DNA from 3 places in the Pseudoalteromonas sp. KAN5 genome. Region 1 is predicted to be linked to each of the others. Evidence: predicted binding sites of a transcription regulator. Region 1 holds the regulator's gene; each other region holds the start of a gene.
The links. The regulator MetJ, encoded in region 1, represses methionine synthesis genes. The targets are predictions, from matches to a motif close to TAGACGTCTAGACGTCTA.

Region 1 (10,385 bases):
ACCAGTCGCTTTGAATACTTTGAAAAAGGCACCTCGCCAACCAAGTATGTAATGCAACATGTGGAAAATGTCTTTGAAGAAGAAACTAAAACAGAAGAAGAGCTGTTTTAATCGTCGCAATATAAAATCGTAACTACGTAAAAAAGCGCCGACTGGCGCTTTTTTATCATTGATGATCTCGATTATTTTAGATTTTGTATTAACCAATATAAATCAGAATGTACGCCCGCGGCGGTCACTTCTTTACCAGCACCAGGGCCTTGGATCACCAAGGCATTATCACTATACCACTGGCTGTTGATCACAAAAATATTGTCGCCAGGAGTCAAGTTAGCTAAGGCATCCCCTTGAGTTGCGTATGCCAATCCCACTTTAGCGGTCACTTTACCATCTGCAATGGTTAACGCACCGGTATAACGCAGTACTTTATTTTCTTTGCCTGCCGCAGCGGCTTTTTCAGCAATAAAGTCATCTAACAACTGCTTATTATCAAGAAAAGACTGCCAGTCACCATGGGCTAATTGCTCAGGCATTAATGGCGTTAAAGCAATGTCGTCTAGCTCCAACGTTAAACCTAGCTCACGAGCTAAAATTAATAGCTTACGCTGCATATCTCGACCTGATAAGTCTTCACGAGGATCAGGCTCGGTGTATCCCATTTGCTGCGCTTGCAGTACTAAATCTGAAAACGGCACACTGCCATCATAACGACTGCACAACCACGAAAGCGTGCCCGAGAATACCCCTTCAATGTGGGTAATGCTATCACCACTGTTTTGTAGATCAGCTAATGCAAAGTTAATTGGTAAACCAGCACCAACGCTGGTGTTATAGCGCCATAACAAATTACGCTCAGCTAAATTACGGCGTAAGTTTTGATACCAATCATTATTTGCCGTGCCCGCGTATTTATTAGCGCTGATCAAGTGACAATCTAAATTTACAAACGCAGGATATAACTCACTAAATGCTTCACTGGCGGTAATATCAATCACCACTTTATGTTCGTAATCAAGTTCGCTAATACGCGTTAATAAGTCATCCTGTTGATAATCAATCGCTTCGTTTTGCCACTGTGATTGCCACTGCTCTAGCGCAATACCACTTGGGCTAAACAACATTGCCCGTGAACGTAACAAACCAACCAGTTTAACGCTAAAATGGTGTTGCAAACGATTCAGTTGCTGACTCAATTGCTCAATAAACACTTCGCCAACATTGCCTAACCCCGCCACAATAATAGCCAGCTCCTGACCTTTGTTGATCAATTTATCGTGCAATAAGGTTAATACGTCACTATCAATTGATTGATCGGTTAACAACAAAATATAGTCTGCATCTTGGTGGCTAAAACGTGGCGTTAAGCTTTGCTCAGTAAGCACTTGAGTTGCTTGTTCAAATAGTTGCGCCACATCATTACTTGGCGCGACAACGGCGCAACCATGTAAATTAGATTCAATAATATTAGCGCGGCCTTGCAAATGACTGACCACTTGATGAGTCGCGCTAGCTGGCACCAATAAATAGGTATCTCCATTTTCTATAAAGTGATGCAAACTATGTTGAATAAGTTGACTTAATTCACCAATTTCTCCACCACGTAACTGATCAATGCGCAGTAAATCAATATTTTCTAAGGTAGTAATAAAACGCTTCGCTTTACTGTAGCCTTCTTTAACAATTTCCGTGGCACTGGCTTCTGTTTCATAGCTGCTACGGACCACTAATTTAATATCAGTATTTTTTAATGGCGAAAGTGTTTTCGCATGTAATACAGGGTTGCCTAAACGGGCGAGCAGGTTAGCTTGGCCACGACATACCTTTGAGTACTTAATCGCTTTTTTAACTTTACGCGGATCAGTACTAAAAACCCCTTGGGTATCGGTCCAAATTGACACTTGTTGAGCATTACAATAACTCCCCAATAAAGTTGCACTGTAATCACTGCCATTACGCCCAAGTGTTACCGTATTTGCTTGGCAATCGGCGGCAATAAAGCCTGTAACCACATTAATGCTATTGGCCGAAATTAACTGCGCACACGCTTGTTGATTTTTTTGATGTAATAATTGCCCATCATTTAAGGTAAATAATTGCCGTGCATCCACATCATTTGCAGCAAGGCCAAGTTGCTGCAAATAGGTTGCTAATAGCCGTGCCGACCATACTTCACCATGAGCAAGTAATGCAGCTTCCTGTAAGCTTTGCTGTTGCGCTTGTTGTGCTATTAAGGCCAACTCTTGCTCAAGTATATTTAATGCAGCATATCGCGCTGTAGGGCTTAGTAATTGCTCAATCAATGTACGCTGGTGATTATCAAGTTGTAGTAAAATATCACTAACCGCTTGCTGATCACCTTGTTGGTAGCTTTGCCACAGTTTAACTAACGTATTGGTGGTTTTTCCTGCGGCAGAAACCACCACACAGTCACCCGCCTCAGTATGCGCTAAAATAATATTAGCAACGGCCTGATAACGCTCTGCCGAACTTAAACTAGAACCACCAAATTTATGAACTATATTTACCATTTCTATTACCACAAAGCCGTATGTGCTGGAGTCAGCTTAAATGAGCTTGATTGCTCTTGATCTTGTTGTTGAGAAACCGATGTTGCAGCAGCCGTTGTGTGCTGACCTTGCCCAGGTTTCACCTTATTAAATACGCGTTCTAAATCAGCAACCAAATCTTTGGCATCTTCAATACCAACCGAAATACGGATCAGCGTATCGCCTACGCCAGCGGCTAACCGTGCATTCGCTTCCATTCCTGCATGGGTCATGGTTGCAGGATGACAAATTAAACTCTCTACGCCACCGAGCGATTCCGCCAAACTGAACTCTTCTAGGCTAGTTAGAAATGCCGCTGCATCATTAATATCACCTTTAATATCAAAGCTTACCATACCACCAAAGCCACGTTGTTGCTGTTTTGCCAACTCATGTTGCGGGTGAGACTCAAGACCTGGGTAATAGACTTGGCTCACGTAAGGTGAGTTTTCTAAATACTCGGCAATAATAAAGGCATTCTCTTGGTGCTGGCGCAAACGAACATTTAAAGTGCGCAGGCCACGTAAAGTTAAGTAGCTATCAAACGGCGCCCCTGTAATACCAATATTATTTGCCCACCAAGCAAGCTCATCGCCAAGCTCTTGGGTTGCTGCAATCACAGCACCGCCTACAACATCAGAGTGACCATTGATATATTTAGTCGTCGAATGCACCACAATATCAACACCAAACTCAATTGGGTTTTGTAATGCTGGTGATAAAAAGGTGTTGTCTGCGCCAACTAATGCGCCACACTGCTTCGCAATTGTGGTGATCGCTTTAATATCTGTTAAGCGTAAAATTGGATTGCTTGGCGTTTCAATCCAAATAAGCTTTGGTTTTATCTCAAGAATTTTTTGATGGTTTTCAGATTTAGTTAAATCTAAAACTACTAACTTTAATAAGCCACGCTTTTCAAGTGAAGTAAATAAGCGATAACTGCCACCATAACAATCATGTGGGATCACTAGGGTATCATCGCTACTCAGTAGTTGTGTGGCCAAATGCACTGCAGCCATACCTGTTGCAGTGATTATACCCTTTGCACCGCCTTCAAGTTTTGCTAGGGTTTCAGCTAAAATGTCACGATTTGGATTACCGCTGCGGCCGTAATCATATTGACGCTTGGTATCAAAATCGGCAAATGAGTAGGTGGTCGATAAATGAATGGGAGGCACAACAGCACCGTGATGTTTATCTGCATCAATGCCATTACGCACTGCAATGGTCGCTTTATTCTTTTGACTCATAACGTCACCTACAATTAAATGGATGTTTAGACGTCCAAAAGGTTAGAGGATCGGATCTAAGAAGTCAAAGCATTTATGCTGTTTTAGGTGCAAGTACGGCAGTAAAAACATTTATGTTGCTAGATGGCTAAATAACTAGTATTTGACTATCTTATTTAAAACGATAGAATTTCGGCATCTTTGTGCGCAAAAGGCCGCGCAAACAATTAACAACCTGAGGCAACGACACATCCTATGGCTAAATGGAATGGTGAGTATATTCACCCATACGCAGAACACGGGAAAAAATCAGAACAAGTTAAAAAGATCACCGTTTCGATCCCGCTTAATGTATTAAAAGTTTTAACTGATGAGCGTACTCGCCGTCAAATTAATAACCTTCGTCACGCAACCAATAGCGAACTACTTTGTGAAGCGTTTTTACATGCGTTTACTGGCCAACCATTGCCAAACGATGAAGACTTACGTAAAGATAATCCAGAGAAAGTACCTGAAGAAGTGAAGAAAATCATGCTTGAAATGGGCTTAGAAGTGCCTGTACTCAACGAAGATTAAAAATAATATACTTCAGGAATTAAATACAAAAAAACCTCAGCGACTTAACGGTACTGAGGTTTTTTATTGTATGTTCCGACCTAAGCCATATAATTTTCAGGCATATCAATACGTGCGACACCAGAATCAATAGCCGCCTGCGCGACCGCTTTAGCGATACGCGGTAATAAACGCGGATCCATTGGTTTTGGAATGATGTACTCAGGGCCAAACTCAAGCTTATCAACACCTGCGGCTTTTAATACTTCTACAGGGACTGGCTCTTTAGCAATGCTACGAATAGCATCAACCGCCGCAATTTTCATTTCATCATTTATTTTGCTAGCGCGTACATCTAGTGCACCACGAAAAATAAATGGGAAACACAATACGTTGTTTACTTGATTTGGGTAATCAGAGCGACCCGTCGCCATAATTAAATCATTGCGAGCGCTGTGAGCAAGCTCAGGTGATATTTCTGGATCTGGGTTTGAGCAAGCAAATACCACAGGTTTATCAGCCATCAATTTAAGATCTTCTGGCGCTAATAGATTTGGCCCAGACACCCCAACAAACACGTCAGCATCTGCAATCACATCTTGCAAGGTACGTTTATCAGTATTGTTAGCAAATAGCTGCTTATATTCGTTTAAGTCATCACGACGAGTATGAATAACCCCTTTACGATCGAGCATATAAATATGTTCGCGCAATGCACCACACTTAATCAATAGCTCCATGCAGGCAACTGCTGCGGCCCCTGCACCTAAACACACGATAATCGCATCTTCAATATCTTTACCTTGCACTTCTAACGCATTAATCATACCTGCTGCGGTCACAATCGCGGTACCGTGTTGATCATCATGAAATACTGGGATGCTACAACGTTCAATTAATGCTTTTTCGATTTCAAAACACTCAGGCGCTTTGATATCTTCTAAGTTGATACCACCAAACGTATCGGCAATATTAGCAACGGTATTGATAAAGTCTTCTGTGGTGTTGTGCTTTACTTCAATATCAATCGAATCAAGGCCAGCAAAACGTTTAAATAATAACGCTTTCCCTTCCATAACGGGTTTCGACGCCAATGGCCCTAAGTTACCTAAACCTAAGATGGCAGTACCGTTAGTGATAACCGCAACCATATTGCCTTTACCCGTGTATTTATAGGCATTAGCAGGATCAGCAGCGATTTCACGTACAGGTTCAGCAACACCAGGGCTATATGCTAAAGCGAGATCTTGGACTGTTTCAGCCGGCTTAGTAAGCTCGATACTGATCTTTCCTGGAACGGGGTGCGAATGGTAATGTAAAGCTTGTTCACGAAAATCTGACATAACGCGATTTTATCCTGCAAGTAAATTAAGTTGAAAGTGAGAGTAAGCAGTTCTTATAGGGAACGACACCTATTAAGGAACGATACCTATATTATAATTTAATTCAAGCAATATCAGGTCTATCCTGTTATATGCTATATCCGTTAATTTTATGCGTTTTGTCGGCAAATTTTGCAAAATACCTGTTTTTTTTGCCTAAAAAATAATTATAAAGCATCAAAATACCTAGCTAAAAATGCTTATTAAGTGAGTATTGAAAGCAAAAATCAGCAATAACAGCTATAGCGCTAAAAACTTAGAAGTTAGCAACATTTAGCCGCATAAACTTTAATTTTATCGGCAAAAACATCCAAAGTTACGTTTTACCAGTAGATTCAATATAAAGAATTAATCACTATTTGTCTGTTATTTGCTCGCTATACTGGATATAAAAGTGGGAAATAGTCACAACATAATGAATCTGAGGAGGCGCCCTAAATGAGCAAAGCTTAAAGGCTAAGTGACTGCTGTTTTTATAAACCACAGGCATAAAAAAAAGCACCCTAAGGTGCTTTTTCCGACAAAACAACAATAATTACTTGCTGCTAAGTGAACCGAAACGCTTGTTGAAGCGATCAACACGGCCACCTGTGTCTAAAACTTTTTGCTTACCAGTGTAAAACGGGTGACACGCAGAACATACGTCTAAGTGAATGTCTTTACACAGTGTTGAACTAGTTTCGAATTTATTTCCGCATGAACAAGTTGCTGAAATTACTTCGTACTTAGGGTGAATACCTTCTTTCATAGAAACCTCTAGTTAAGGCCGCATCGCTCTCCAAACCCGAAGTCTGGTACCATACGTCGTTAAAACAAATTATTTAGGACGCGTATTCTATGCAACAACCCCGCTTGCTACAAGCTTTAAATAGCGTTTTTGCTAATAAAACAACCAAAAACTTTAAAGCAAAGATTAGCTGCTAGGTTTTTAGCTGTAATTTTAGTACATTAACTTCCTTGCTAGTTACTGTTTGGGTTGTTATGAATTTTGTTGAAGTTGCTATAAAAGTTCCGTTGCAGCGCACTTTTGATTATCGCATCCCAGCGCAGCTTAGCGGTTTATTAACACCGCCTCAGGTGGGCGCCCGTGTTATGGTACCGTTTGGCAATCAACGTAAAGTTGCGGTGGTATTGGCTTTAAAAAACCACAGTGACGTGCCCGCAGACAAACTCAAAGACATGTTTGAAGTCATTGACGATGAACCGATTCTTTCGCCACAACATCTCGAATTATTGCGTTTCACCGCCCGTTACTACTGCTACCCATTAGGCGAAACCATTCATATTGCTTTACCTAGTGCCCTACGCCAAGGGTTATGCCCAGATAAAAGCAGTATCAATATGGTGACACTGACCGATAAAGGCGCCAAGCTGCCGTCTTTAAAAGCTAAAAGCCAATTAAGCTTACTGAAACAATTAGCCGAATCAGGTAAATCGTCTTTAACAGAACTAAAAGCACTGGGATTTAATAAAAAAACCATCGACAGCTTACTTGCTAAAGAACTGATCAGCCAAACTATTGAGCACGATAATCAATGGCAACAACAAATACCCGCAGTGGGCATTAAGCCCACACTAAATAAAGAGCAAGCCGTCGCCTGCAGTACAATTAACCAAGCTAAAGGGTTTAATAGCTTTTTACTCGAAGGCGTAACCGGCAGTGGTAAAACCGAAGTTTATTTACAATGCCTTGAAGATGTTTTAAAACGTGGTGAACAAGCATTAGTACTGGTGCCTGAAATTGGTCTGACACCACAAACGGTGAATCGTTTTCGTCGTCGCTTTCCTGATACTCCTATTATGTTATGGCATTCAGCACTGACCGATAACGAGCGCTTACAAACGTGGCGTTTTTGTGAAAAAGCCAGCTGTGCCATAGTGATTGGTACCCGCTCGAGTATTTTTTTGCCGTTTTTAAAACTCGGTATGATCATCGTGGATGAGGAGCACGACAGCTCTTTTAAACAACAAGATACCCTGCGTTATCATGCTCGTGACCTTGCGGCCTATCGCGCTTTTCAACATAAGATCCCACTCATTTTAGGCTCAGCAACCCCAGCACTTGAAACCTTACATAAAGCGCTGAACAATAAATATCAGTTATTAAGCTTAACGCAACGCGCACAAACCAGTACCGATAACCAGTTTCAATTACTGGATATGAAAGGCCAACCTGATCAAGCAGGTATAGCACACGGAAGCCTGGCAATGATTCGCCAGCATTTAAAGCGCGGCAAACAAGTGATGGTATTTTTAAATCGCCGTGGTTTTTCGCCAACCTTGATCTGCCATGAATGTGGCTGGCTTAGTGAATGTACACGTTGTAGTACCAGTGCAACGTTCCATAAAGCGATTGGACAAATGATTTGCCACCATTGCGGTGAGCAAGAACGCGTGCCACACCAGTGCCCTGACTGCGGCAGTACGCAAATATTTCCAAATGGAAAAGGCACGGAGCAAATAGAAGAATTTTTAGCGAGTGAATTTCCTGACACGCCAATTAGCCGGATCGACCGTGATTCAACGCGCCGTAAAGGCAGCTTAGAAAAAGCCTTAGACGACATAAACCAAGGTGGCGCACGTATTTTGGTTGGCACCCAAATGCTGGCTAAAGGCCATCACTTTCCTGATGTTAGTCTTGTACTGATACTCGACGTAGATGGTGGCTTGTATTCCTGTGATTTTCGCGCCACTGAGCATTTAGCACAACTGGTTACGCAAGTTGCAGGACGTGCTGGTCGCAGTGGCGAACCTGGGCAGGTTTTATTACAAACGCATTTTCCTGAACATCCGCTATTACAAGACTTAGTCAACAATGGTTACCAAGATTTTGCCCGCTTTGCATTACAGGAGCGTGATGACGCACAATTACCTCCCATTACTAATATGGCAATTGTGCGCGCTGAAGGACACAACATAAAGCAAGTGGTCGATTTTTTAACGGATTTAGTTCCAGTTCAGAGTCTAACTGGTATACAATTGCTGGGGCCGATCCCTGCACCACTCGAGCGAATTGCAGGGAAATATCGTTTTCAATTACATATTCAAGCGCTCGAACGCCCTCTATTACACCAATATCTCGCGCAAATGGTCGACTATTTAAGTACCAGTAAATTAGCGCAAAAGGTGCGATGGAGCTTAGATGTAGATCCTATAGATATGATTTAAGGTTAGAAGTCCACATAACCATGGCACAACATGATTTTATAAATAAAAAACCAAATAACCGTAAAAAACAGCCGCCACCAAAAAAACCATTCCCGGTTTTATTGCTGCTTGTGGTTGTATTGTTAGTTGCGGGTTTTAGCTTTGGTTTATGGTATGTAAAAACCAATGCCGATCCAAAATTAGTTGAGCAACAAGCAAACCCAGTACCGGCAACAGTAAAAGAACAACTAGCAAAGCCGCGTCCGCCAGAATTTATTAAAGAAATCAAAGAACATGAAATTCAAGTTGAAGTAAGAGAAATTGAACAAAAAGGCCCCTATGTAATGCAGTGCGGCTCGTTCAGAACCCATGCCCAAGCCGAAACTCTCAAAGCAAAAATAGCATTTGCCGGACTCATCGCCGAAATTAGAGAAACAACGGGCACTAATGGGGTTTGGTATAAAGTACGCTTAGGCCCTTACAAAACCAAACGTTTAGCCGAAAGTGATAAAAATAAACTCAAGCGCAGCAAAATAACTGGCTGTGGAATTTGGAATTGGACTTGATTTTAACCCATTAACCCATATTAACTCATCATCAATCGTTTTTAACGAGCTGCCCCTGCGGCTCGATGATGAGGAATAACATGACCACTATTGTAAGTGTACGTCGCGGCGATAAAGTCGTTATTGGTGGCGATGGCCAAGTTTCGCTTGGTAACACCGTAATGAAGGGCAATGCCCGCAAAGTTCGACGCCTTTATAATGGCAAAGTGATCGCCGGTTTCGCTGGCGGCACTGCTGATGCCTTCACCCTATTCGAACGTTTTGAAAGCAAACTTGAAATGCATCAAGGCAACTTGACCAAAGCCGCTGTTGAAATGGCCAAAGATTGGCGCAGCGATCGCGCCTTACGAAAGTTAGAAGCCCTACTCGCAGTGGCCGATTCCACCGCATCTTTGATCATCACCGGTAACGGGGATGTTGTGCAACCTGAAAACGACCTAATTGCCATCGGTAGTGGTGGTAATTTTGCGCAATCAGCGGCAACAGCTCTACTTGAAAATACCGATCTAAGCGCCCGCGACATCGTTGAAAAAAGCCTCACCATCGCAGGCAATATTTGTGTCTTCACAAATAACTTCCAAACCATCGAAGAATTGTAATAGGAACTGCTATGTCTGATATGACTCCCAGAGAAATCGTTCATGAACTTGATCAACATATTATTGGTCAAGCAAAAGCTAAAAAAGCAGTGGCTATTGCACTTCGTAACCGCTGGCGCCGCATGCAACTTAATGAAGATCTTCGCACAGAAGTAACACCAAAGAACATATTGATGATCGGCCCAACGGGTGTAGGTAAAACTGAAATTGCTCGTCGCTTAGCAAAACTTGCTAACGCCCCTTTCATTAAAGTAGAAGCAACAAAGTTCACCGAAGTAGGCTATGTTGGTAAAGAAGTTGAAACCATCATTCGTGACTTAGTTGACGTGTCAATTAAAATGACTCGCGAACAGCAGACTAA
Region 2 (10,385 bases), 180 kb from region 1:
AGGATGATGAAGAGCTTGCAAAAATCCAAAGCTGGCTAGAAAAAAAATCAGAGTTCTTGGTTAATGCAATGGAGCAAAGTCGTTTAGCGTCATATAAAATACCGCCTTATTGGCAATAAGGATTGTTCAGCGCATAAGGGAGTATGTATGCGACAGCAAATGCTATTATTAGCGCTGCTTTTTAGCGTCCAGCTTGGGGCACAGCCTGCCCAGTGGCAGCTTTGGAAGCAGTATGATGGGGCGAGCGTGCACTATAAAAAACATGCAAATGGTATTTTTGAAGTACAGGCTGAGATTACTATCGAAGGGGTCACAGCGAGTGATTTTATGGCGTTGCTAAGCGATACCGAAAGTGCTCCCTTATGGATTGAAAATGTAGCTAATGTACAAGTATTAAAGCGTTTAAGTCCCTCAGAAAACATCGTTTATACCCAATTTGATTCACCATGGCCGGTTACAGATCGCGATATGGTGAGCTACTCATGCTACCGACGTGTTAGTGACACACAAACTGAGTTAACGATTGCTGCTTTTCCAGATTTCCTTGATAAGCGCGAGGAAGTGATCCGCATCACTGACCTTAAGGCAAGTTGGTTATTAACTGAAGTTCGTAATCAAGGGCTGACGCAATTGACTATTCGTCATGTTGTATACGCGGACCCAGGCGGGGCGCTTCCTCATTGGCTCAGTAATAAAATTGGGCTCAAAAGTGCATTACACACTTTACTTGCGTTAAAGCAACGTTTACTTGATAAAACTTTCCAACCAAATGAGCAAATAACACAGCTTGGCGACTGTACTCATCAGCAGTAATAGAAATAACCCAACAACACGTAAAAATAGGAATCGCGTTGATTTGTTAACGTCATGTAATTTAAGTGTTTTATTTGAACTTTTTTACAAAATATTACAAAGTCAGCATTGTTTGCGTAACTAAAATAGGTAACATTCCCTTTTTGGGAATATTCTATTTTAAGGACAGCAAAGGTGTTGGTATCATCGGTATTTAAATCAAGCAGATGGTTTGCATTTGTTAACGAAAGCTGGCGCATAGCGACACTTTGGTTTATGGGTGTTTTGCTATTTATGAGCTTTCGGGTGTTCTTTTTGGTTTATTTTCATAACCGGATCACTGCCCCATTAGATGTTGATACAATTTTAAATACCTTAAAAACGGGGTTTGCATTTGACTCCGCCGCCAGTGGCGTCTGCTTTAGTATTCCTTTTCTACTCAATTGTATTTTACAACCACTGCGACTGTGGCATTGGGTCAGAGCGGTGCGTGTATTGACCGCCAAGCTTTTCTTTGTGGTTGCTATTTTACTTTGTATAACCAGCATCACATATATTGCTGAATACGGCAGTCAATTCAATTACTTTATGTTTGAAGGGCTACATGACGATCAGCAAGCAATTGCTTTAACTGCAATAAAGCAATATCAGCCATGGGGCAGTGTCCTGAGTTTATTAGTATTGTTAGTGGTTGCATTTAAGTTATGCCAGTTAATTGATCGGCAACCTTATGGTTTTTTAGAGCGTATTTTTACTGATTGTAAGTGGAAACGAACATTTTTAATTGTTTTGATCATAGTGTTATTTGTCTGTGCTATTCGCGGTTCGTTCGAGTCACGCCCAGCTTCGCGAAAGTGGTCTGCCGTTACCCTTGATCCGTTTGTAAATAATTTAGTTATAAATCCATTTCGCAGTTTTGTGTATGCTATTAAGGATTATAATGAGCTACAAAGTCATGGCTTAGACGGTGAAAATCCATACTTAAAAAGTAATACCACAATTGCTCCAGACGGGTTAGTAGAGTTAAAGCAACACAGCAGTGAGCCGCTGTTGGCAGCCCCGTCACAAATATTTTTTATTGTGATGGAAAGTTACGATTCATGGCCGTTACAACAAAAATATGCTTCACTTAACTTAACCAACGAGCTAAAAAACCTCGCTAGCAAGGGGATTTATTTAGATAACGTGTTACCAGCAGCCAGTAGCACTATGAACTCGTTATCGAGTATTTTATCTGGGATCCCTTATGCAGGGGTCAATATGAGCCTTATAGGGCCACAGCAACCAGCTAGTAAATTGTCATTATTCAATCAGTTGGAACAGTTAGGTTATACCAGTCAATTTTTTTATGGCGGTTTATTGTCATGGCAGAATGTTGGCCAATATGTCCTCTCTCAAGGTGCCGATAAGGTGTACTCTGCTACAGATGCTGGCGGTAAGGGGAGTGCCGGGGTTTGGGGGATTGATGATGCTCAGTTATTTGATTTGGTTGCTGCGAAAACACAGCCAAAAAGCTTTAATGTGATCATGAGTGGCAGTTATCATGGACCTTTTAACTTAGATCTAAATCAGTATGATTACCCGTTTAAAACTGCCGCTGATTACCCTGCAGAAATTCAAGAATTAGAAACACAAGTACTTGATCCTTATGTGCTTGGGCACTTATGGTATAGCGATAAAATGTTAGGCGCATTTGTACGTAATATGCAACAACGCTACCCCGATGCGTTATTTATTATTACGGGTGACCATTACAGCCGGCGCTATTTACATCCTCGGCCTAATTTATACGAATTGACTCATGTGCCTTTAATTATTTATGGCAACGGAGTGAACTCAAATATGGTGAACTCTCAACAAATAGCTAGTCATATGGATATCGCGCCAACCTTGTTGAATTTAATAGCACCAGCTAGTACGGAATTTTATAGTGTCGGACAGTCACTATTAACAGCGCCCGCTGAACGGACTGTTTTTGGTTTTCAAACTGTACGTAATAATAAGCAATTATGGCGTGGTGATTTAAATGCATTATATGAGTACTATGCTGTAAACTCGCTCGATAAAATACAGCTAATGCCAACGCAAACACAATCGTTTAAAGTGATCGATGCTGCAACAGAGCATGCGTATAATCAATACATGGCGCAAGCGTGGCATTTGCTAACTCAAGGCACAAATAATTTCTGATGAGCTGTTAAGATACTAAACATGAACAAACCAAACATTAACCTAGTTAATAAACCAAATGGCATAGGCTTAGGTCGTCTTTTTAAAGCCACTCAATGCTCAATTAAGGGGTTTAAAGCGGCTTTTCAGGAAGAATCAGCTTTTCGCACAGAGCTCGCTTTAGGGCTAGTGTTACTCCCATTATCATTTTGGCTTGCGCAATCACTGCAACATTGGGTAATGCTGGTTGTTAGCTTTTTATTTTTATTAGTGGTTGAACTCCTCAACTCAGCCATTGAAGCATTAACAGACCGCGTTGGCGTTGAATACCATGTGCTTTCAGGACGTGCGAAAGATATTGCTTCAGCAGCGGTTAGTTTAGCGCTGTTGATATTGATGATAGTGTGGGGTGTAGCTGGGTATGAAAAAATACTTACATTGATAAGTTAGGCGTTAGGTAAAGCGCTACGGGCTTCGGGCGACGGGTTCAGAATACACGCTAGCATCTAGGTTTAATTGCGGGGATAAACTCGCGCCTACGTTATGTGGGGATAAACCCACGGCTACGCGTGTAGCAGCGAGTTTACCTCGCGACAATAACTTTTACCTTCGCGGTGGCAAGCAACTCGCATACAAGTAATATCAGCTGTGCTTCTGTAGGTCGCCATTTATGGCGACAAGTCTATTTCACCACCGAGGCGCAGCATTGAAAAGAGAAAGCCACGGGCTAAGGGTAACGAGCTTCGAATACACCCTTAGCAGCTAGTCACTTCCCTAAAACCTAGCCCCTATTTTACTCTAAATCACAGCGCCTCATAATTTCTTTGTGAATAAATTACTTAAAGCACATTAATTTAATTGCGGGGATAAACTCGCGCCTACGTTATGCAGGATAAACCCACGGCTACGCCATGTAGCAGCGAGTTTACCTCGCGACAAATAACCTAAAGTTTATAACAGTATAATCAGCAGGTATAAAAAAAAGCGCCGATTGGCGCTTTTTTTACATTCACACAAAGGCTGGAATTAAAGGCCAGCTGCTGCGCGAAGTGCGTCTGCTTTGTCTGTGCGTTCCCATGGGAATTCATCACGACCAAAGTGCCCGTAAGCAGCGGTTGGTTGATAAATTGGGCGCTCAAGATCAAGCATTTGAATTAGGCCGTAAGGGCGTAAGTCAAAGTGTTCACGAATAAGTTCGATTAAACGACCTTCTTCTAATTTACTTGTACCAAACGTTTCAACACTGATTGACGTAGGCTCCGCAACACCAATTGCGTAAGATACTTGTAGCTCACATTTATCAGCAAGACCAGCAGCAACCACGTTTTTCGCAACGTAACGCGCAGCGTATGCAGCTGAGCGGTCAACTTTTGATGGATCTTTACCAGAGAAAGCACCGCCACCGTGACGAGCCATACCGCCGTAGGTATCAACGATGATTTTACGACCAGTAAGACCACAGTCACCCATAGGGCCACCGATAACAAAACGACCCGTTGGGTTAATAAAGAACTTAGTTGCTTTAGAAATTAGCTCTGCAGGTAATACAGGCTTGATGATGGTTTCCATCACTGCTTCTACTAGATCATTTTGTGAGATTGAATCACAGTGTTGAGTAGAAAGAACAACTGCATCAATGCCGACTGGTTTGCCGTTTTCATATGCAAAAGTAACCTGTGATTTTGCATCTGGGCGTAACCACTCAAGCTCGCCGCTTTTACGTACTTGCGCTTGGCGTTGTACTAAACGGTGAGAGTAAGTGATAGGTGCAGGCATTAATACTTCAGTTTCGTTACACGCATAACCAAACATTAAACCTTGGTCACCAGCGCCTTGTTCTTCAGGGCTAGTACGGTCAACACCTTGGTTGATGTCTGGAGACTGCTTACCGATTGTATTTAAGATTGCACACGAATCAGCATCAAAACCCATGTCTGAATGTGTGTAACCAATTTCACGTACCGTTTTACGGGTGATTTCTTCAATATCAACCCAGGCGCTAGTAGTGATTTCACCACCAACCATAACCATACCGGTCTTCACGTAAGTTTCACACGCAACACGTGCATGAGAATCTTGCTCTAAGATGGCATCAAGTACCGCGTCAGAGATTTGATCCGCGATTTTATCCGGATGACCTTCAGAAACTGATTCAGAAGTAAATAAATGTTTTGCCATTGTCTTTCTGCTCACAAATATTGCGCTTCACAAACGTCGGTAAGAGCGCTAAAAAATTAAGGGGCGTATTTTATCGAAAACAACGATAGTTGCATAGTGTTTTTACGCCTAGACGTCTAAATAAAATTACTAATAACTTTTTGTTCTTAAAAAATTTTCATAATAGCTAATTTAATCAGGGTTTTTAATTGCACACAGCCCCTACAATAAGTAAGAATGGGTGTTCTTGAAAAACACACAACAACCAGCGCAAATACAGTTAAAGGTAGGAGAATTCATGCCGTCTCGCAAAGAACTTGCAAATGCTATTCGCGTCTTATCAATGGACGCAGTACAACAGGCCAAATCAGGCCACCCTGGAGCCCCTATGGGCATGGCGGATATCGCAGAAGTATTATGGCGCGACTATCTAAATCACAATCCAACCAATCCAGAGTGGGTAGACAGAGATCGATTTATACTCTCAAACGGCCACGGTTCAATGCTGATTTATTCTCTATTGCACTTAAGTGGTTATGATTTGCCAATTGAGGAAATTAAAAACTTCCGCCAAATGCATTCAAAAACTCCAGGTCACCCAGAGTATGGTTATGCACCAGGTATTGAGACCACTACGGGTCCACTTGGTCAAGGGATCACAAATGCGGTAGGTATGGCGATTGCTGAAAAAGCATTGGCAGCACAGTTTAACCGTGAAGGTCACGATATCGTTGATCACTTTACGTATGCTTTCTTAGGTGATGGTTGCCTTATGGAAGGTATTTCTCACGAAGCGTGTTCACTTGCAGGCACATTAGGCCTTGGTAAATTAGTGGCATTTTGGGATGACAACGGCATTTCAATTGATGGTGAAGTTGAAGGCTGGTTTAGCGACGATACCCCAGCGCGCTTTAAAGCCTACGGCTGGCATGTGGTAAGCGGCGTTGATGGCCATGATTCAGATGCAATTCGTGCAGCAATCGAAGAAGCACGTAGCATCACTGATAAACCAACTCTAATTTGTTGTAAAACAGTGATTGGTTATGGCTCTCCTAACAAATCAGGTAGCCATGATTGCCACGGCGCACCACTAGGTGAAGACGAAATCAAAGCTGCGCGCGAGTTCCTTGGTTGGACTGGTGAAGCATTTGACATCCCAGCTGATATCTACAGTCAGTGGGATGGCAAAGAAAAAGGTAAGCAACTAGAAGCTAACTGGGATGAAAAGTTTGCCGCTTATGCTGCCGCACATCCTGAATTAGCAGCCGAGTTTAAACGCCGCACCAGTGGTGAGTTACCAGCTGATTGGGCTGAAAAATCACAAGCGTATATTGAACAGCTTGATGCAAACCCTGCAAACCCAGCATCACGTAAAGCATCGCAAGATGCATTAAATGCATTTGGTCCTTTATTACCTGAATTTATGGGTGGCTCTGCGGATTTAGCAGGTTCTAACTTAACAATTTGGAAAGGTTCTAAAGGTCTTGAAGCAAACGATGCTAGCGGTAACTACATCTACTACGGTGTACGTGAGTTTGGTATGTCAGCTATTATGAATGGTATTGCACTGCATAAAGGCTTTATACCTTACGGTGCTACGTTCCTAATGTTTATGGAATACGCACGTAATGCAGTACGTATGGCGGCGTTGATGAAAGTGCCAAGCATTTTTGTTTATACGCACGATTCAATTGGTTTAGGTGAAGATGGTCCAACGCACCAACCAGTAGAGCAAATTGCTAGCATGCGTTTAACGCCTAACTTAGTTAACTGGCGCCCGTGCGACCAAGTTGAATCTGCTATTGCATGGCAACAAGCAATTGAACGCAAAGATGGCCCAACGTCACTTATCTTCACTCGTCAAGGCCTTGAGCAACAAACTCGCTCAGCGCAGCAATTAAGCGATGTGAAAAAAGGCGGTTATGTACTTAGCTGTGATGGTGAGCCAGAGCTTATCTTTATCGCGACAGGTTCTGAGGTGCAGTTAGCCCAAGATTCAGCGGCTGAACTTCGTAAGCAAGGTAAAAAAGTACGTGTTGTATCTATGCCATCAACTGATGTATTTGATGCACAAGACGCTGCCTACAAAGAAAGCGTACTACCAGCTGCAGTTTCACGCCGCGTAGCAGTAGAGGCAGGTATTGCTGATTACTGGTACAAATACGTTGGCCTAAACGGCGCAGTTGTGGGCATGACCACCTTTGGTGAATCAGCGCCAGCTAATGAGCTGTTTGAGCACTTTGGCTTCACGGTAGAGAATATCGTAAACAAAGCAAACGAATTGTTTTAACTTTAACGATTAAAATTTAAAAGCCCGCACTGTGTTAAACGCAGTGCGGGCTTTTTTGTATAGAGATGTTAGCTTTCAGCTTTCAGCCGTCAGCCGTCAGCCGTCAGCCGTCAGCCATAAGCTTTCAGCTGTCAGTTAAAGTGCTGAGGCGCTGTGCCAAGTAAAATCGTAGGAGGGCGCTTCAGCCCCGATCTTATTGGAGCCTCGTTCCTGATTTTATGGTGTTTAAGTAGGTTTATTTGATTTCGCTTTCGCTTTAAGCTGAACAAATGCTTAGTGATAGTAATACCTTAGCTAATTTGTTAAAAGTATATAAAGTAAAAATGAGCGTTAAATCAGCACAAATATACGCGATTAGTGCGCTGTAAAACTGTTAGCTAAACAAAAGGAACTGCATGAACGTTGTAGCAAAGGTTAAAAAATTTGTCTGGGATCTTGGCGCTCTTCTATTTTTTATATGGTTTGGATTTAAGGTCATAGGGTATGGAATGGATATTCTAGGAGTTGAAGGCCCATCATTGTGTTCATATACCGACCTAGCAGAGTTTGCTTCCCCAAGTGGTGAAAAAATTGCGAAGCTTGGTTATTCTGATTGTGGAGCAACAACTAACTGGCAAACAGGGGTAAGCATCGTTGATGTGAAATCAGGCAAAGAGTATAACGGATTCTTTGGACTGGACGGCAAGCCTGAAAATTTAAAAGTGCTATGGACGTCAGATATGGAATTAACTTTTAGTGACTTTCCAATAGGTAAGTTACTTTGGTTCAGCCAAGATTATATGTCGGGTGTGAAGGTAAAAATCGAGACTAGTATGGTTAACAAGCAAATTCAGCCGATGCCAAACAACGGCTCGGCTGATTAGAGCGTTAGTAGTGTTTATTTAACTCTTAAACACTTGACGCGCTAAAGCACGACCTACAATGTAAGCCCGAAGCCCGAAGCCCGAAGCCCGAAGCCCGAAGCCCGAAGCCCGAAGCCCATGAGTATTTTTCACATCACTACACTTGCATGATATGCCTGCTTAGGGCAATGTGGACGCAGTTAAATTATAAATATAAACAGGAGTGAGGATGTCTCAGTTTGATAATGTAAGTGTTGTTAAAACAGCAAACGTGTACTTTGATGGTAAAGTTTCAAGCCGTACGGTAATTTTTGCCGATGGCAGCACGAAAACATTAGGCTTTATGCAGCCGGGTGAATTTGAATTCGCCACTAGTAAAAAAGAATTAATGGAACTCAACGGCGGTCAGTGGCAAGTATTACTACCAGGCGAGACCGAGTGGAAAATCATGTCAGCGGGTGAGTCATTTAACGTTGATGCTAACGTGACTTTCCAAGTTAAAGTTGCTGACTTTGCTGATTATTGTTGTTCGTATACTTAATATACAAATTAAGTAACACGCTGAAAGCCCGCCATGCGCGGGCTTTTGCATATTTAATACATAAAGAATGATCTAATTACCTTTAATAACAAATAAATGTCATATTTATGCTTTTCTGCCTTGTGTTAATCTAAATAGCCCCCAATACTAGTTATGAGGTAACATAAAAAAGGATACCCTATGAAAATTAATCTTTCTGGTCACCATGTTGACGTTACTGACTCTATTAGAGAGCACATCAACGAAAAATTTTCAAAAATTGCGAGCCATTTTCCATCTCTGATCGCACTCGATATTATTCTTTCAAAAGAGCATCACAAGCTCCAAGCAGAAATTAGTACTATTTATGAAGGCGCGCGTTTATCAGTTAAAGGCGAGAACGAAGTTCTTTACCCAGCGATTGCAAACGCGGCTAAAAAACTCGATGCGGCATTAAAGCATCGTAAAGGCCAAATTAAAGCCAATTTACACCAAAAACCAGTGAGCACGACACCTGAAATTGCTCATGAAATTATTCAAGAAATGGATTTACGTTAAAAAATAAAAGGCGCTAGGTTCTAGGTAACTAGGATCTAGCAAACCGTTTCTTCTTCCACTAATTTTCTCACTTTCAATCCACACTAAAACGCTGTAACTTGCTTATTAATAAAAACAATGTAGTAAGCACACACATGCAATCAGTAGTATCAACTTGGCAAACCCGATTAAACGCATTAGGTCCCGGTATTTTAATGGCCACGGCGGCAATAGGTGGTTCACATTTAGTGGCATCAACCCAAGCTGGCGCCATTTTTGGTTGGCAACTATTTTGGCTCATCGTGGTGGTTAATGTACTTAAATACCCTTTTTTTCGTTTTGGTATTGAATACACATTAGCGACTAAAAAAAGTTTGGTAGAGGGGTATCAAAGTAAAGGCCCGTGGTTTTTTTATAGCTTTATTGGTTTGAATATTATCGCTGCGGTGGTTAATACTGCAGGTGTTCTATTATTAACAGCCAGCTTACTGCACTACGCGTTACCAGTTAGTATTTCGGTTACTTTATTATGTTGGCTAATTTTAGCGCTCTGCTTAGTTATTTTATTACTGGGGCATTTTAAAGCGCTGGATAACGTCGCCAAAGCGATTATGGGGCTATTAACGCTCGCTACGGTGATTGCCCTTGCTATTGCATTTAGTAACGGCCCTATGGCGCCTGTTGATTACGTTGGCCCATCGCCTTATGAACTTGCCATGCTTGGCTTTATGGTGGCGTTAATGGGCTGGATGCCAGCACCGATTGAAATATCAGCGCTTAGTTCGTTATGGCTAAAAGAAAAACAAAGTCAGCAAACGGTGACTAAAGTCCAAGGGTTGTTTGATTTTAATTTAGGTTATTGGCTCACGGCAGGGCTTGCCTTAGTGTTTTTTGCGCTTGGTGTTTTAGTGCAATATGGTCAAAGTACGCAAATAGAGCTTGGCGGCGTTGCGTTCGCTAAGCAACTGATAGACATGTATGCCCTGACTATAGGTGAGTGGGCACGGCCGTTAGTGTCAGTAATCGCATTTTTATGTATGTTTGGCACCACGCTTACTGTACTTGATGGTTATGCTCG
Region 3 (10,385 bases), 1.5 Mb from region 1:
CGGACCAATATAGCTAATTGCACTCATCGGAGTGTTAATGAGCGCCCGCCAATCAACATGCCAACGCGGGTTGACCACCACAGTTAGCTTATTGAGTTGTGATAATTGTAATTGTTGCGCCTGCAAGTTATCAGCAGAGACATATAAGCCCGCTTCATATTGGCCAAACTCAATAACAGCATCACTCACATAAAGCGAGCCTCGGTAATTTAAGATGTCTTCATGCCACATACTGCGCGCCAGCATTAAACTAGTCCCATCAATTAAGGCATCAAACTCAGTATTCGCAGCCCAAGGTTGCGCCCGAAACTCAACAGGCCGAGTTTCACCTCCTAAATAAAGCGCTTGTTGCAGTAAAATCATTTCCACAATTTCAAGATGAGAACCATCCGTATTGGCTGTAAAGTCAGTAATACTGAGTACATCGCGACCATTTAAAAAAGCGCTATAACGCTCACTAAAATTTTCATTACTTAGGATATCAATAACCAATGCTGGCTTTGCAGCTACACTACTACTAAACAACATAAACAAATAAAAAACATACTTCATAGGAAAGCCCTGAAAATAAAAAGTCATTGCACCTACAGGCCACAGCGACTAATTATACAGCAACAACGCACAAACTGTTAACCTACGTTAAATTATGTAATCGGCCACCTATTACAGTCACCCGCATTTGCCACCGGTAGCAAATACAGCTAGAATCGACTTAACACTAATTAATTTGGGTAGGACTAAATGAAAATTGCATTAATGAATGAATTCAGTCAAGCGGCTAAAAATCCAATCGTACTTGAGCAATTAAATAGCGTTGCACAGGCGCAAGGTCATCAAGTTTTTAATGTTGGAATGGATGGCGATAACGACCACAGGTTGACTTATATCCACCTTGGTATAATCGCCAGCTTATTATTAAATTCTAAAGCAGTAGACTTTGTTGTGACAGGTTGTGGTACAGGTCAAGGAGCGCTAATGGCGAGCAATGCATTTGCGGGTGTCAACTGTGGATACTGTATTGACCCATCTGATGCTTATCTATTTGCACAAATAAACAATGGTAATGCCCTTGCTTTACCATATGCCAAAGGATTTGGTTGGGGTGCTGAGTTAAATATTAAATATATTTTTGAAAAAGCCTTTACCGGTGAAAAAGGCCAAGGTTACCCAGCTGAGCGTAAAGAGTCACAAGTGACTAATGCGGGGATCTTAAATCAATTAAAAACAGATGTCGCTAAAGATTACTTAAGTGCACTTGAAGCCATTGACCCTGAGCTGATCAAACAAGCTATTGGCGGTCCACGTTTTCAAGAGTGTTTTTTCGCACATTGCCAAGACGACGCAATTGCGGCATTTGTAAAAGCGCGTATTTAACGTCGCAATAATTACACACTTTGCAGTAACTATTGAACATCGTTTATCTCGGCCCACTTCACTTTAAATCATAATCACTTGATTTAAATTAAAAAATAGATGTTTACTAATTTGGTATAGCGTTTGCAATTTACTAATTGAACAAATCACTTATCTATACAAGGAGTAAATTATGAATAGCGATCGTATCGAAGGTAATTGGAAAGAACTGAAAGGTAAAGCGCAACGTAAATGGGGCGACCTTACCAACGATGATTTAGATAAAATCGAAGGTAGCCGTAAAGAGCTTGTTGGCAGAATTCAGCAAGCATACGGAAAATCGAAAGAAGAAGCTGAGCGCGAAGTGAGTGATTTTGAAAAAAGTCACTAACCTAAAAGCCAACTAAACGCTTTGATAAAAACCGCCAGTTGGCGGTTTTTTATTATCTGCGAAAAAATTTTTATTTAGTTATGATCACATCTTCAGATAACAACAATTCATCGTCTTTGTATACTTCAAGCCAGCCCGGTGGTGAGTTCTCGCAACCAATAACCGATACCTGTAACACGTACCTGTAACGGCCATTTTTAAAGGTGTAACTATGATTACCGCCACTGCCTTCAAAATTCATCTCACCATTAAATAACACACTATCTGGTTTATCACTGGTTTTTTTATCAATGTGCCATGATGCATACCGATAATTATTATCCCCTAAATCATCAATACGCATACGGTATTTAGCCGTCTGCCATTTTAATACTGGTTTATCAAAATTATTAAGGCTTGGATGCAGCGCTTGCTTATCTGCTGCTATTAAACGTTTCGCCAACTGCTGCTCTTTAGCTGTTTGATAATTAACCCCCAATAATTTTACCATCGGTATCAACCCAAACGAGCCCACTATTTAGCATAATGCCGCGCCAACCTACTTTATCCCAATCAGTATCGATATTTGAATTAGCAATCTGTTTAATAAGCGTTTCATCAAATACGTCATCAAATCGCTCAACCAACTCAGCTTCATTATTAATAGCAGGTACTGGATAGCTGCGTTTTAACGGATAACTCACCAGCGCAGCAACCACCGCTTTATCATCAGCTTTAAACGCGGCAATAATAGGTGAAATATTCTGATGATACTGCTGCTCAAGCGCAAACGTATGCGATGCAAAAAGTAAAGATAAGCAAAGTAGAATGTAGTTTAGCAACTTCATGCACGATCCTTTAGGTAAGTTACAGTTTCTAAGTCGTTGCGAATCATTATAAATTAACGCCTAGATAACCCATAATACGGTTTTAGTGACTTATACTCTATCAACATGATTTAACTTGCACCATTGGATAATACCACCAAAAAAAACGAGCCTAATTTGACTCGTTTTTTGTTTTAAACTGACGGCTGATAGCTGACCGCTTACAGCTGCTCTATTCCGGCTCATACCCTAAGTTAGGCGATAACCAACGCTCTGCTTCTGCCAGCGTCATGTTGGTGCGTTTGGCGTAGTCTTCAACCTGATCCTTTTGGATTTGCGCTACTGCGTAGTATTTAGCTTCAGGGTGGGAGAAGTACCAACCTGAAACAGCAGCACCTGGCCACATGGCGTATGAACTGGTGAGCTGCATGCCAATACGTTTTTCAGTATCGAGTAGCTGCCAGATTTTCTTTTTCTCAGTATGCTCAGGGCAGGCTGGGTAACCTGGTGCTGGGCGAATACCTTGGTAGTTTTCACGAATAAGCTCATCGTTTGATAAGTTTTCATCAGGGGCAAAGCCCCAATACTCTTTACGCACTTGTTCGTGTAAATACTCGGCAAATGCTTCAGCGAGTCTATCTGCCACGGCTTTAACCATAATTTTATTATAATCATCCTGCTTGGCATCAAATGCATCAGCTAAGTCATCTTCTTCAAGACCACCAGTTACAGCAAACGCGCCAAAATAATCAGGCGTGCCTTTCGGGGCGATGTAATCGGCTAAACAGTAATTCGCAAAATCACTTTTTTCGGTTTGCTGACGTAAATGGCATGACGTGGTTAATAATTCAGAGCGGCTTTCGTCTGTGTATATTTCAATATCATCACCTACGCGGTTGGCTGGGAATAAACCAATCACACCCAATGGCTGTAAACTACCTGATTTTTCAAGCTCATCGAGCATCTCATTCGCATCTTTAAACAAACTTTGTGCCTGCTCGCCAACCACTTCATCCGTTAAAATGCGTGGGTATTTACCCGCGATTGACCAGGTCATGAAATACGGCGTCCAGTCGATGTATTTGCGTAAAGTAGCAATCGAAACATCTTTAAACTCAGTCACACCGAGCTTTTTCGGCACCGGTGGTGTGTAGTTATCCCAATCAAGTTGAGCGGCGTTATCTCGAGCACGCTGAATGGTTACAGGCTTTGAACGTGGCTTTTTACGTGCTTGCTGCTCACGTACTTTTACATATTCAGCTTGTGTTTTTTCTAAAAAGGCTGGCTTTAACTCTTTTGATAATAAGTTTGATACCACACCTACTGCACGGCTGGCGTTATTAACATACACCACGCCTTTATCGTATTGCGGTTCAATTTTAACAGCCGTATGCGCTTTTGAGGTAGTCGCACCGCCAATTAATAACGGTAGCTCAAAATCACGGCGCTTCATTTCTTTGGCAACGTGCACCATTTCATCAAGTGATGGCGTAATAAGCCCAGATAGACCAATGATATCGGCTTTTTCATCGATGGCAGTTTGCAAAATTTTCTCTGCCGGTACCATAACGCCTAAGTCGATGACTTCGTAATTGTTACACTGTAAAACAACGCCAACAATGTTTTTACCAATGTCGTGTACGTCACCCTTAACGGTGGCCATGACCACTTTACCGTTAGTGGCCCCTTCTTCTTTTTCAGCTTCAATAAATGGGTCTAAGTAGGCCACTGCACGCTTCATTACACGGGCTGATTTAACCACTTGTGGTAAAAACATTTTACCTGCGCCAAATAAATCACCCACCACATTCATGCCGTCCATCAATGGACCTTCAATCACGTGAATAGGTTTATCAGCCGCCGCACGACATTCTTCGGTGTCAATATCAATGTATTCTGTTATACCCTTTACAAGTGCATGCTCTAAGCGTTTTTCAACTGGCCATGTGCGCCACTCTAAATCTTCAACGCGTTCTGCTTGCGCCATACCAGAATATTTAGGTGCCAGCTCAACTAAACGCTCCCCCGCACCGGGATCGGTATTTAAAATAACATCTTCAACCGCTTTACGTAGCTCTGCTGGGATATCATCATAAACCGCAAGTTGCCCTGCGTTTACAATCCCCATATCCATGCCCGCTTTTATTGCATGGTATAAAAAGACCGAGTGGATCGCTTCTCGTACTGGGTTATTACCACGAAATGAAAACGAGACGTTTGATACACCGCCCGACACTTTACAGTGTGGTAGGTTTTGCTTAATGCGGCGTGTGCCTTCAATAAATTCAACAGCGTAGTTGTCGTGTTCTTCGATACCCGTGGCAACCGCAAATATATTTGGGTCAAAAATAATATCTTCTGGTGGAAAGCCAATTTCATCAACTAAAATACGGTAACTACGCTCGCAAATTTCATATTTACGGTCTGCAGTTTCAGCTTGGCCATCGGTATCAAACGCCATAACCACAGCTGCTGCGCCAAAGCGTTTAATAATTTTAGCTTGGCGAATAAACGGTTCTTCACCTTCTTTAAGCGAGATTGAGTTAACAATCGCCTTACCCTGAATACACTTTAAGCCCGCTTCAATCACTTCCCACTTAGAGGAGTCGACCATGATCGGTACTTTAGAGATATCTGGCTCTGAGGCAATCAAATTCAAAAACTTCACCATGGCAGCTTTTGAATCCAACATGGCTTCATCCATGTTGATATCAATCACCTGTGCGCCATTTTCTACTTGTTCGCGGGCAACATTGAGGGCGGTTTCATAGTCTTCTTCCATGATCAAGCGTTTGAACATGGCTGAGCCGGTCACATTGGTACGTTCGCCGACGTTGGTAAATACTGCTATTTGTTGTGTCATCTCGGCTACCTTAATTTAAGTTACACGCTTCAAGACCCGATAAGCGCATACGCACTTCCAGCTCAGGCAGTGGACGAGGTTTGACCCCTTCAAGACCTTTAGCAAACGCTTTAATATGCGCAGGTGTCGTACCACAGCACCCACCCACAATATTAATAAAGCCTGATTTGCCCCAATCAATGATCTCAGCAGCCATTTCCGGCGCTTCTAAATCATACTCACCAAACTCATTCGGTAAACCGGCATTAGGGTGAACAGATACAAAGGTTTCGCAAACACGTGATAATTCTTCAACATATTGACGCAGTAAATCTGGCCCAAGTGCACAATTTAAACCGATCGAAATTGGCTTAATATGGCGAATCGAATTATAAAATGCTTCAGTAGTTTGCCCTGACAAGGTACGTCCTGAGGCGTCAGTGATAGTGCCTGAGATCATAACTGGCAACTTGCGCCCCGCTTGCTCAAACGCTTCTTCAACTGCAAACGATGCTGCTTTAGCATTCAAGGTATCAAAAATTGTTTCTATCAAAATCAAATCAACACCACCTTCCATAAGCGCAAGGGTTGACTCAACATAGGCGGTGACAAGTTTGTCAAAAGTAATATTACGGTAGCCTGGGTCGTTAACATCAGGCGAGATTGAACAGGTTTTTGAAGTTGGCCCCAGCACACCTGCAACATAACGCGGCTTTGCGGGATTTTTTGCAGTAAACTCATCACAAATACTGCGTGCTAGTTTGGCAGACTCTACATTTATTTCTCGACTGATGCTTGCCATATCGTAGTCTTCCATCGAAATGGTGGTCGAGTTAAAGGTGTTTGTTTCGATAATGTCAGCGCCAGCATTTAAAAAGCCACGGTGAATATCGGCAATAATTTTTGGCTGAGTCAGGCTTAATAAATCATTGTTGCCTTTGATCAGGACATGCCAATCTTTAAAGCGCTCACCACGATAATCTTGTTCTTCTAATTTATGTTCTTGGATCATGGTGCCCATGGCGCCGTCGAGGATTAAAATTCGCTGTTTCAGCGCCTCGGCTAGTTCTGCATGTTTATTCACTGTATTACTCGGCATAGTTGTTAGTCCTTACGGCTTGGCTAACTAAATTAATATCATAAGGTGTCGTTTGGTACACATAATAATTTAACCAGTTCGAAAAAAGCAAAAAGGCATGGCTTTGCCAGGTTTTCGACGGTTCGTTATCTGGGTTGTTATCTGGAAAGTAATTTTCTGGCATGGGAGCATCGGGGCCTTTTTCTAAATCCCGCTGATATTCCCCTTTTAAGGTATCGGCATCATATTCAGGGTGACCGGTAATGTACACTTGGCTGCCTGATTTATTTTTTATTAAGTAAGCACCCACTTGCTCTGAACCTGCCAGAACAACTAAGTCATCACAGGCGTTAATTTTTTCAATATCAATATGACCATAGCGCGAGTGCGGCACCACAAAGGTATCGTCAAAACCACGGGTTAATGCGCCATGTTCAAAGTAACACTTGTGGGTAAACACGCCACAGAGTTTATTTTCTTTTAGCTCGCGCTTTAAATTATGATGATGGAATAAACCCGCATGGGCCGCCCAACACGAAAACAGCGTTGAGGTAACATGTTGCTCTGCCCAATCTAGAATGACTTTGAGTTCATCCCAGTAAGCCACTTCATCGTACTCTAAATGTGCCAGTGGCGCACCAGTGATCAACAGCGCATCATAATTGTTGTCTTTAACTTCAGAGAAATAACGGTAAAACGTATCTAAATGCTGCTCTGAAGTATTTTTACTACGATGAGTGTCTAAACGCAGTAGTTCTACATTCACTTGTAAAGGGGAATTGGCAAGTAAACGAATGAACTGTACCTCGGTTTCAACCTTATTAGGCATTAAATTTAAAATCGCCAAGCGCATAGGGCGAATTTCTTGCGTTTTCGCGCGGCTTTTTGGCATTACGAATACGTTTTCTTGACGTAACCTCGCAATCGCGGGCAATTCATCTTTAACGGTAATAGGCATACTCATCTCCAAGGCATAATTAACCAATGGCTAATTATGAACTGATAGCTAGAAATTTCAACCTCTAGATGTTTAGATGTCTAAATGAGTTTATCTTAACTATTTTTTTGCATTCTCAAAACAGCTCGCCATAATGCGCCTGTTGATTTTACTTTAAGGTGATAAACGTGATTGATTGGCTTGGTTTAGGAGAACTTTTTGCAATATTAGCAGCGATAGCTTGGGCACTTTCGACCATGCTATATAAAGGTTTTAGTCATCACTTAACGTCTATGCAGCTCAATATTAGTAAAGGTGTGTTAGCCAGTGCCATGATGTTAGCAGCAATTGCCATTACTCAAGACTCTGCAATACCACAATATATGACCAGCTGGCTGTGGCTAGTTGCCGGTGGTGTGATTGGGATTGCTATTGGTGATAGCGCCTACTTTGCAGCCCTGCGTAATATTGGCCCAGTCCGTACTTTAGTTATTGAATCCCTAGCTCCAGCACTAGTGGGGATTTTTAATATTGTGCTGTTAAACCATTATTTATCTCTCCTTGCTTGGGGAGGCATAGCATTGACAACAATCGGTGTAGTAATAGCAATCAAGCCAGAAAAATCGCTTCCTAGGGTTGATCAACAACATTATCGCAAAGGTATTTTATGTGCCCTCGCGGCTGCTATTTGCCAAGCGCTCGGTATGGTAATGTCAAAAGGCGCTCTCAATAACGAACAAATGAGCAGCTTATGGGCGGCATTAATTAGATTAGCAGCAGGAACCATAACTGTGGGTTTAGTCGTCACAGTGTTTAAAAACAGTGAATTTAAACAGGCACTCACTTTGAAAGGGGTTAGCGGCAAGCAATGGTTCTTTGCCGCGGTTTTTCTTGGTACTTTTCTTGGCTTGTGGCTACAGCTTGGGGCAGTTAAATACACCGATCCTGCCATTGCACAAACGATTTTCGCAACTGCACCATTGATTGTAATGAGTATCGGTTTTATAAAACGCGAGCCAGTTACTAGTAAGATGCTGATAGGCGGTTTACTTGCGCTAATGGGCGTGGGTGTATTGCTAACGAATTAGCAATACTATTCGATTAAAAGTAATAGCTAATGGCTACACTCAGCGCTTCACTTTTCTCGCTGCCTTGATCGAAGTATTGAAACTCACTAGACAATTGCCAGTTTTGATTAATAGAGTAAGCGGCACCAACACCAAACGACGCACCTTTTTCACTAAAACTACCATTGCTAGATTGAGAAAAGTCACTGTTTATTTGTGTATAAGTTGAGCGAACTTTAAACTTACTATCAAAGTAACCGGCCGTGGCGTACAAAGAAAAACCTTCCGATAATGGATACTGCAGTTTAAGTAATAATCCTTGTTGATTTTCTAACTCATATTCATCAGTGATTTTAATAGGTTGCGATGCAATAACTTCATTATCATTACCACTACCAAACCCGAATCTTGCTTCTAACGCTACGTACTGGTTAAATTGATACCCTACATATGGTGTAAACACTGTAGATTTAAACTCACCGTTATCATAGAGCTTAAACTCATTATCTAGCTTTAAGGTCTGGCTACTAATTGCAATCCCTGTATAGTATTTTGTCTCAGCTTTAGAAAATACACTTGTGGAACAAACGGCTAAAAAAAACATAGAACTGACGATTACTTTAAGCATTTTTAATCCTTTAATTTATTAGTAAATGAACATTACTTCAATTTTTGTATAATAAAAAGCCTGCCAACAATAAAAAACAAATGCTTACAAAAACTTACATATATAGCCCCCCCCATTAATGCCGAAACATCGCATCCCCATTAACGCATAATTTTCTAACTATTTATTACGCTATTTAACTAAGCTACTAGAGCTGTAAAAAATAATCTATCTACGCCATTCGTTGACTGTTTCACCTGTGAGCCACTACAATACAACATTGAAATTTTTATTATTATTTGAAGGCTCCTTCCATGGTTTTACCTGATAAGTTTATTTTCTCGATGAGTCGAGTATCTAAGGTTGTGCCACCTAAGCGCACTATCTTAAAAGATATCTCTTTGCATTTTTTCCCTGGCGCTAAAATTGGTGTACTTGGCTTAAACGGTTCGGGTAAATCAAGTTTACTACGCATTATGGCCGGTGTTGATCAAGAGTTTGAAGGTGAGGCTCGCCCGCAACCAGGTACTAAAATTGGTTACTTACCACAAGAACCAGTTTTAGATGAAAGCAAAACAGTACGTGAAACGGTTGAAGAAGCTGTAAGCGAAGTTAAAAACGCGTTGAATCGCCTTGATGAAGTGTATAACGAATACGCGATGGAAGATGCTGACTTTGATGCGTTGGCCAAAGAACAAGGTGAACTTGAAGCAATCATCCAAGCCCATGATGGCCATAACATTGATAATGTTCTAGAGCGTGCTGCTGATGCACTTCGCCTACCACCTTGGGATGCAAAGGTTGAACACTTATCAGGTGGTGAACGTCGCCGTGTTGCGATCTGTCGCTTACTACTTGAAAAACCAGATATGCTTATTCTTGATGAGCCAACCAACCACTTAGATGCAGAGTCTGTTGCATGGTTAGAGCGCTTCTTACACGATTACGAAGGCACTGTTGTGGCGGTAACCCATGACCGCTACTTCCTAGATAACGTAGCTGGCTGGATTTTAGAGCTTGACCGTGGTGAAGGTATTCCATGGGAAGGTAACTACTCGTCGTGGCTAGAACAAAAAGATGCCCGCTTACAACAAGAGCAAAAATCTGAAAAAGCCCGTCAAAAATCAATTGCGCAAGAGCTTGAGTGGGTTCGTTCAAACCCGAAAGGTCGTCAAGCGAAGTCAAAAGCACGTATGGCACAATTTAGTGAACTACAGCAGTCTGACTACCAAAAGCGTAATGAAACTAACGAGTTATTTATTCCACCTGGACCACGTTTAGGTGATCAAGTTATCGAAGTGAAA

Region 2: metK (methionine adenosyltransferase) is a predicted target of MetJ. The motif match lies at 5,241-5,258, and genes of this name have one in related genera.
Region 3: metA (homoserine O-succinyltransferase) is a predicted target of MetJ. The motif match lies at 7,494-7,511, and genes of this name have one in related genera.

The regions. Positions count from the first base shown of each region.
Region 1 is NZ_AP025589.1:2,732,555-2,742,939, forward strand. Features, by position in the region: gene KAN5_RS12130 (PBP1A family penicillin-binding protein) at 1-111, shown strand, start outside; gene metL (bifunctional aspartate kinase/homoserine dehydrogenase II) at 183-2,528, opposite strand; gene metB (cystathionine gamma-synthase) at 2,534-3,796, opposite strand; gene metJ (met regulon transcriptional regulator MetJ) at 4,031-4,351, shown strand; gene KAN5_RS12150 (malic enzyme-like NAD(P)-binding protein) at 4,432-5,673, opposite strand; gene rpmE (50S ribosomal protein L31) at 6,248-6,460, opposite strand; gene priA (primosomal protein N') at 6,694-8,880, shown strand; gene KAN5_RS12165 (SPOR domain-containing protein) at 8,901-9,425, shown strand; gene hslV (ATP-dependent protease subunit HslV) at 9,506-10,024, shown strand; gene hslU (HslU--HslV peptidase ATPase subunit) at 10,036-10,385, shown strand, end outside.
Region 2 is NZ_AP025589.1:2,548,786-2,559,170, reverse strand. Features, by position in the region: gene KAN5_RS11410 (CYTH and CHAD domain-containing protein) at 1-119, shown strand, start outside; gene KAN5_RS11405 (START domain-containing protein) at 148-813, shown strand; gene KAN5_RS11400 (alkaline phosphatase family protein) at 988-2,982, shown strand; gene KAN5_RS11395 (diacylglycerol kinase) at 3,019-3,411, shown strand; gene metK (methionine adenosyltransferase) at 3,988-5,139, opposite strand; gene tkt (transketolase) at 5,417-7,408, shown strand; gene KAN5_RS11380 (hypothetical protein) at 7,804-8,271, shown strand; gene KAN5_RS11375 (pyrimidine/purine nucleoside phosphorylase) at 8,480-8,791, shown strand; gene raiA (ribosome-associated translation inhibitor RaiA) at 8,972-9,328, shown strand; gene KAN5_RS11365 (divalent metal cation transporter) at 9,463-10,385, shown strand, end outside.
Region 3 is NZ_AP025589.1:291,642-302,026, reverse strand. Features, by position in the region: gene KAN5_RS01320 (hypothetical protein) at 1-552, opposite strand, end outside; gene KAN5_RS01315 (RpiB/LacA/LacB family sugar-phosphate isomerase) at 742-1,374, shown strand; gene KAN5_RS01310 (CsbD family protein) at 1,547-1,744, shown strand; partial or broken gene KAN5_RS01305 (hypothetical protein) at 1,815-2,571, opposite strand; gene metH (methionine synthase) at 2,783-5,413, opposite strand; gene KAN5_RS01295 (homocysteine S-methyltransferase family protein) at 5,424-6,491, opposite strand; gene metA (homoserine O-succinyltransferase) at 6,481-7,428, opposite strand; gene KAN5_RS01285 (DMT family transporter) at 7,596-8,495, shown strand; gene KAN5_RS01280 (porin family protein) at 8,509-9,102, opposite strand; gene ettA (energy-dependent translational throttle protein EttA) at 9,396-10,385, shown strand, end outside.